2 linked regions of the Massilia sp. METH4 genome follow. The protein of the gene in region 1 interacts with the protein of each later gene in a pairwise test. Links are inferred from orthologs where the notes say so. Each region holds a gene or a part of one and is shown on either strand. Other genes may lie near its edges.

Region 1 (3,299 bases):
CCTGCTGTTCGCCGGCTTCAAGGGACCGGCGCTGCGCAAGCTGTGCATGCTCGGGGTGATCCACTTGCTGGTGTTCCTGGCGGCCGGCGCGATCGGCGTGCTGTTCTTCGCCAATACCGACGCGCTGCGCGACGCCACGCTGGCGGACTTGCAGACCAATCGCGACCTGGTCGTCGAGTCCGGCCTGATTCCCACCATGCTGACCACGGCGCTGCTGTACATCCCCGCCCTGCTGGTGATCAGCTTCGCCGCCCCGCTGGTGCAGTGGAACGGCATGGGGCCCGGCAAGGCCCTGTTCTACAGCTTCTTCGCCATCAAGCGCACGGCCGGCGCCTTCCTGGTGTTCGCCGTGAGCCTGTTCGCGATCACGGTGCTCGTGCTGCTGCTGGTGCGCGCGCTGTTCGGCTTCGGCACGATGGGCTTCGCGCTGATGCGCATGTTTTCCGAGATCCTGTACGGCGTGGCGCACTGCGCGCTGTACGTGGCCTACACGCACATTTTCTCCACCCCGCCGGACGGGTCCGCCTCCCTCGACAAACGTTGACAAAACGGCCTGGAAGGCGCGCCGTTGCTGGCGCGCCACCGGGAACGGACGAGGTTCAAAAGGTATAATGGAGGGATGCAGAATCTCCTCCACAATCTCAATCCCGAACAACTCGCCGCCGTCACCCTGCCGCCGCAAAACGCCCTGATCCTGGCGGGCGCCGGCTCGGGCAAGACGCGCGTGCTGACCACGCGCATCGCCTGGCTGATCCAGACCGGGCAGGTGTCGCCGGGCGGTATCCTGGCCGTCACGTTCACGAACAAGGCCGCCAAGGAGATGCTGACGCGCCTGTCGGCAATGTTGCCGATCAATACACGCGGCATGTGGATCGGCACGTTCCACGGCCTGTGCAACCGGCTGCTGCGAACCCACTACCGCGATGCCGCGCTGCCCCAGTCGTTCCAGATCCTGGATACGCAAGACCAGCTGTCGATGATCAAGCGCCTTTTGAAGGCGCACAACGTGGACGATGAAAAATTCCCGCCGAAGTCGGTGATGTATTTCATCAACAACAACAAGGACCAGGGCTTGCGGGCCAGCCAGGTGGAAGCCTACGACGCCAACGAGCGCAAGCTGGTGGAGCTGTACGACCTGTACGACGAACAATGCCAGCGCGAAGGCGTGGTCGATTTCGCCGAGCTGCTGCTGCGCACGTATGAACTGCTGCAGCGCAACCAGCCGCTGCGCGAGCATTACCAGCAGCGCTTCCGCCACATCCTCGTCGACGAGTTCCAGGACACCAACAACCTGCAATACGCATGGCTGAAGCTGATCGCCGGCCATGGCACGGGCCATGGCGGCGCGCTGTTCGCCGTGGGCGACGACGACCAGAGCATCTATGCGTTCCGCGGCGCCAATGTGGGCAATATGGTGGCCTTCGAGTCCGAGTTCCGCGTGAAGAACCTGATCAAGCTGGAGCAGAACTACCGCTCGCATGGCCACATCCTCGATGCCGCCAACGTACTGATCGCCAACAACAGCCGGCGCCTGGGCAAGAACCTGCGCACGGACGCAGGGCACGGCGAGCAGGTGCGCGTGTACGAAGCCACGTCCGACCTGCAGGAAGCGCAATGGCTCGTGGACGAAGCCAAGAACCTCATCAGCGAAGGCACGCCGCGCCGGGAGATCGCCGTACTGTACCGCTCGAACGCGCAATCGCGTGTGATCGAGCATGCGTTGTTCTCGGCCGCGATCCCGTACACCGTGTACGGCGGCCTGCGCTACTTCCAGCGCGCCGAGGTGAAGCACGCGATCGCCTACCTGCAATTGATGGACAACCCGCATAACGATTCGGCCTTCCTGCGCGTGGTGAACTTCCCGGCGCGCGGCATCGGCGCGCGCACGCTGGAGCAGTTGCAGAACGCAGCCGAAACGTACGGCATTTCGCTGTATGCGGCCGTGCCGTACATGGTGGGCAAGGCAGGTTCGTCGCTGGGCGCCTTCGTGAAGCTGATCGAAGGCGTGCGCTTCGAGACACAGCAGATGGCGCTGCCGGAACTGGTGCGCATCACGCTGGAGTCGTCCGGCCTCCTGCAGCATTACGCCAACGAGAAGGATGGCGCCGACCGCGTGGAAAACCTGGAACAAATGGTCAGCGCGGCCACGCAATTCGTGTCCGAGGAAGGCTATGGCCCGGGCGCGCCCGCGCACCTGGGCCCGCCGGCCGAGGCGCAGGCGGGCGCGGCGATCATCAATGCCGACGGCGTGGAGATCGTGGATGCGGATGCGCCGCTGGCCACCGTGATGTCGCCGCTGTCGGCATTCCTGGCGCACGCCTCGCTGGAAGCGGGCGACAACCAGGCGCAGGCCGGCCAGGATGCGATGCAGCTGATGACGGTGCACTCGGCCAAGGGCCTGGAATTCGACAATGTGTTCATTACCGGCCTGGAAGAAGGCCTGTTCCCGCACGAGAGCAGTTCGAAGGAGGAAGGCGGCGTCGAGGAAGAGCGGCGGCTGATGTACGTGGCGATCACGCGGGCGCGCAAGCGCCTGTACATGTGCTTCTGCCAGACCCGCATGCTGCACGGGCAAACGCGCTACAACATGAAGTCGCGCTTCTTCGACGAACTGCCGGAGGAATCGCTGAAGTGGCTGTCGCCGCGCGTGCAGACGCACTGGTTCGCCAACAAGAAGGCGCAGTGGGAAGATGTACAGCTCAATGGCGGCAGCGACAATGCGATCGCCCAGCGGCTGGCGCAAAAGTCCGGCAACGGCTCGGGCTGGCGTATCGGCGAATCGGTGTCGCACACCAAGTTCGGCGAGGGGGTGATCGTCAATATCGAGGGCAGCGGTGGCAATTGCCGGGCGCAGATCAATTTCGGCAGCGCGGGGATGAAGGTGCTGGATCTGTCGGTGGCGAAGCTGGAGCGCTTGGGGAGGTAGGTACGCCCCGACGGGGGGGTTCAAGGAGCACCGCTCCTTGCCGACGCAGCAGAGTGGCCTTGCAAGGCCACTCTGCTCCCTGACCCCGGGTTCTGCCTTGGGGGTGGACTCATGCCGTAGCAACCCGCCACCAAGAGCGTGGTCCTCGTTACCCCCGGCCGCTCCCCAGCTCCGCCGCCTGCCCCTTGCGCAGCGCCTCCTCGATCAGCTTCCGCGTGGTCCGGTCCGCCTCTTGGCTCAGCCGGCCCTGTTCGCGGCCCAGCTCGCCCATCCGGCGGCCGTATTCCTCCATCGGTTTCGACAGTTCGGCCATGCGGGCATGCAAGCTCTTCATCGGTTCGCGGTTGACATCGACCTTTGCGTGTTCGCGCGC
Region 2 (3,248 bases), 2.3 Mb from region 1 along the record:
GCACCGCAACTGGGTGATGATCCCGCACGTGACGCAGTTCGAGGATGCCGACATCACCGACCTGGAAGCGTTCCGCGTCGAGACCAACAACGCCAACGCGAAGAACAAGGATGCCGCCAAGCTGACCATGCTGGCCTTCGTGATCAAGGCATCGGTCGCCGCGCTCAAGAAGTACCCGGCGTTCAACTCCTCGCTCGATGCGAAGGGCGAGAACCTGATCCTGAAGAAGTACTACAACATCGGCTTCGCGGCCGATACGCCGCAAGGCCTGGTGGTGCCGGTGGTGAAGAACGCCGACCAGAAGAGCGTGTCGCAGATCGCCCGCGAAATGACGGAACTGTCGCTGGCGGCCCGCGAAGGCAAGCTGAAGCCGGCCGACATGCAGGGCGCCACGTTCACGATCTCGTCGCTGGGCGGCATCGGCGGCTCGCACTTCACGCCGATCGTGAATGCGCCGGAAGTGGCGATCCTGGGCCTGTCGAAAGCTTCGATGAAGCCCGTGTGGGACGGCAAGCAGTTCGCGCCGCGCCTGATGATGACGCTGTCGCTGTCGTACGATCACCGCGTGATCGACGGCGCGTCCGGTGCCCGCTTCGCTGTCTACCTGGCCGAAGTGCTGGGCGACATGCGCAAAGTGCTGCTGTAAGGAGCCCGCCACATGAGCATCGTTGAGGTAAAAGTACCGAATATCGGCGACTTCAAGGAAGTCGAAGTCATCGAGATCATCGTCAAGGCCGGCGACACGATCAAGGTCGACCAGTCGATCGCCACCGTGGAATCGGACAAGGCATCGATGGAGATCCCGTCCACGCACGCCGGCGTGGTGAAGGAATTGAAGATCAAGGTGGGCGACAAGGTGAGCGAAGGCTCGCTGCTGTTGTTGCTGGAAGAAACCGCCGGCGCTGCCGCTTCTGCACCGGCAGCGGCACCGGCTGGCGTTCCCGCATCGCCCGTGGCCCAGCCCGCCGAAAAGGGCGAGGCTCCCGGCCAGGCAGCCCCAGTGTACGGCGGCCCCGCCGTCGCGGCGCCCGCCTCGTCTCCCGCCTCGTCCGGCCCGGCGCCTGCCGCCGGCTCGTACTCCGGCAATGTCGACATCCAGTGCGACATGATGGTGCTGGGCGGCGGCCCCGGCGGCTACTCGGCCGCCTTCCGCGCCGCGGACCTGGGCTTGAACACCGTGATCGTCGAACGCTACGCCACGCTGGGCGGCGTGTGCCTGAACGTGGGGTGCATCCCGTCGAAAGCGCTGCTGCACCTGGCTGCCGTGATCGATGAAACGTCGCATATGGCCAAGCATGGCGTGAAGTTCGCCAAGCCCGAAGTCGACATCGACGAAGTGCGCAAGTACAAGGAAGGCGTGATCGGCAAGATGACCGGCGGCCTGGCCGGCATGGCCAAGGCGCGCAAGACCCAGGTCGTGCAAGGCGTGGGCCAGTTCGTCAGCCCGAACCACATCGAAGTGACGGGCCCGGACGGCACGAAGAAGGTCGTGCAGTTCAAGCAGGCGATCATCGCCGCCGGCTCCTCGGTCGTGAAGCTGCCGTTCATTCCGGAAGATCCGCGCATCGTCGATTCGACTGGCGCGCTGGAACTGCGCTTCATCCCGAAACGCATGCTGGTGATCGGCGGCGGCATCATCGGCCTGGAAATGGCCACCGTGTACTCCACGTTCGGTGCGCGCATCGACGTGGTCGAGATGATGGATGGCCTGATGCAGGGCGCCGACCGCGATGCCGTGAAGATCTGGCAGAAGTACAACGCGGCCCGCTTCGACAACATCATGACCAAGACGAAGACGGTGGGCGTGGAAGCGCTGCCCGAAGGGATCAAGGTCACGTTCGAAGCTGCCGAAGCCGGCGCCAAGGCACCGGAACCGCAGATCTACGACATGGTGCTGGTGGCCGTGGGCCGCAGCCCGAACGGCAAGAAGATCGCCGCCGACAAGGCCGGCGTGCAGGTGACCGACCGCGGCTTCATCAACGTCGACAGCCAGATGCGCACCAACGTGCCGCACATCTTCGCCATCGGCGACCTGGTGGGGCAGCCGATGCTGGCGCACAAGGCCGTGCACGAAGGCCACGTGGCCGCCGAAGCGGCCGTGGGGCAGAAGTCGCACTTCGATGCATCCGTGATTCCGTCCGTCGCCTACACCGATCCGGAAGTGGCATGGGTCGGCCTGACGGAAGACGAAGCGAAGGCCAAGGGCATCAAGGTCGAGAAGGGCCACTTCCCGTGGGCCGCCTCGGGCCGCGCCGTGGCCAACGGCCGCGACGAAGGCTTCACGAAAGTGCTGTTCGATGCGGAAACCCACCGCATCGTCGGCGGCACCATCGTGGGCACGCACGCGGGCGACATGATCGGCGAGATCGCGCTGGCGATCGAGATGGGCGCCGACGGCACCGACATCGGCAAGACGATCCACCCGCACCCGACCCTGGGCGAGTCGATCGGCATGGCCGCCGAAGTGTACGAAGGCGTGTGCACGGACTTGCCGCCGGTGCGCAAGCGCTGATCCTTCATCGCCGTTGCATCCCAACGCCACCTCCGGGTGGCGTTTTCACAACGGGGACTGTCCCCGAACTTTTACAACACATCCTGTTGTAAAAAATCGGGGACAGTCCCCGTTGTCATCAAACGACAATGCCCGCACTTCATTTACACAGGAGCCATGCATGAAGACCATCGCCATCGCAGCTGGAATGTTCTTGCTGACGGCGTCCACCGCCTGGGCCGTGGATTGCGCCAAGGCGGTCGCCACGCCCGACCTCAACGAATGTGCCGCCCAGGAGCAGAAGGCGGTCGAGGCCAGGCTGAACAGTACGTATCAGAAGGTGCTCAAGGCGCTCGAGGAGCGCGACGAGAACCATGTGGAAACGCGCAAGAAGTTTGTCGCGGCCCAGCGCGCATGGATCAGGTTCCGCGAAGCCGATTGCAGCGCCGCTTACCAGTACTACATCGACGGCTCCATGCGCAACCTCGTGCACATCGGCTGCATGCAGAAGCGCGCGGAGCAACGGATCAAGGAGCTGGACGCCTTCCTCGGACCGTAAGCGACAACGTGCCCATCCTCTGGCGCGGGGCCTCAGCCGAAGCGCGCCCGATAGTCGCCCGGCAGCACTCCCAGGCGCTGCGTGAACGCTCGCCGCAGGTTGTATTCGCTGCCGTGGCCGCTGCGCCGCGCGGCTTCCTTCACCGTCATCCGCGGCCGCTCCAGCAACTGGCACGCCGCTTCGAGCCGCAGCCGGGCC

Evidence for each region.
Region 2: the proteins of V6Z91_RS12370 (region 1) and lpdA interact in binary tests that used the Escherichia coli proteins (3 or more experiments, as listed by UniProt). The link is inferred for Massilia sp. METH4 from one-to-one orthologs.

What each region holds. Positions count from the first base shown.
Region 1 is NZ_CP146614.1:2,789,657-2,792,955, reverse strand. Bases 290-3,272 are described here. They hold V6Z91_RS12370 (UvrD-helicase domain-containing protein), read left to right. Parts: upstream 290-619; coding sequence 620-2,926; downstream 2,927-3,272. Other genes in these bases: V6Z91_RS12365 (M56 family metallopeptidase), read right to left, coding at 3,075-3,272; V6Z91_RS12375 (BPSS1780 family membrane protein), read left to right, coding at 290-544. In the rest of the region: more of V6Z91_RS12375, read left to right, coding at 1-289; more of V6Z91_RS12365, read right to left, coding at 3,273-3,299. UniProt on the Escherichia coli protein: A helicase with DNA-dependent ATPase activity. Unwinds DNA duplexes with 3'-5' polarity. Translocates on single-stranded DNA with 3'-5' polarity. Initiates unwinding more efficiently from a nicked substrate than double-stranded DNA.
Region 2 is NZ_CP146614.1:529,369-532,616, reverse strand. Bases 154-3,085 are described here. They hold lpdA (dihydrolipoyl dehydrogenase), read left to right. Parts: upstream 154-658; coding sequence 659-2,512; downstream 2,513-3,085. Other genes in these bases: V6Z91_RS02445 (helix-turn-helix domain-containing protein), read right to left, coding at 3,083-3,085; V6Z91_RS02450 (lysozyme inhibitor LprI family protein), read left to right, coding at 2,673-3,050; aceF (dihydrolipoyllysine-residue acetyltransferase), read left to right, coding at 154-646. Also shown: more of aceF, read left to right, coding at 1-153; more of V6Z91_RS02445, read right to left, coding at 3,086-3,248. UniProt on the Escherichia coli protein: Lipoamide dehydrogenase is a component of the glycine cleavage system as well as of the alpha-ketoacid dehydrogenase complexes.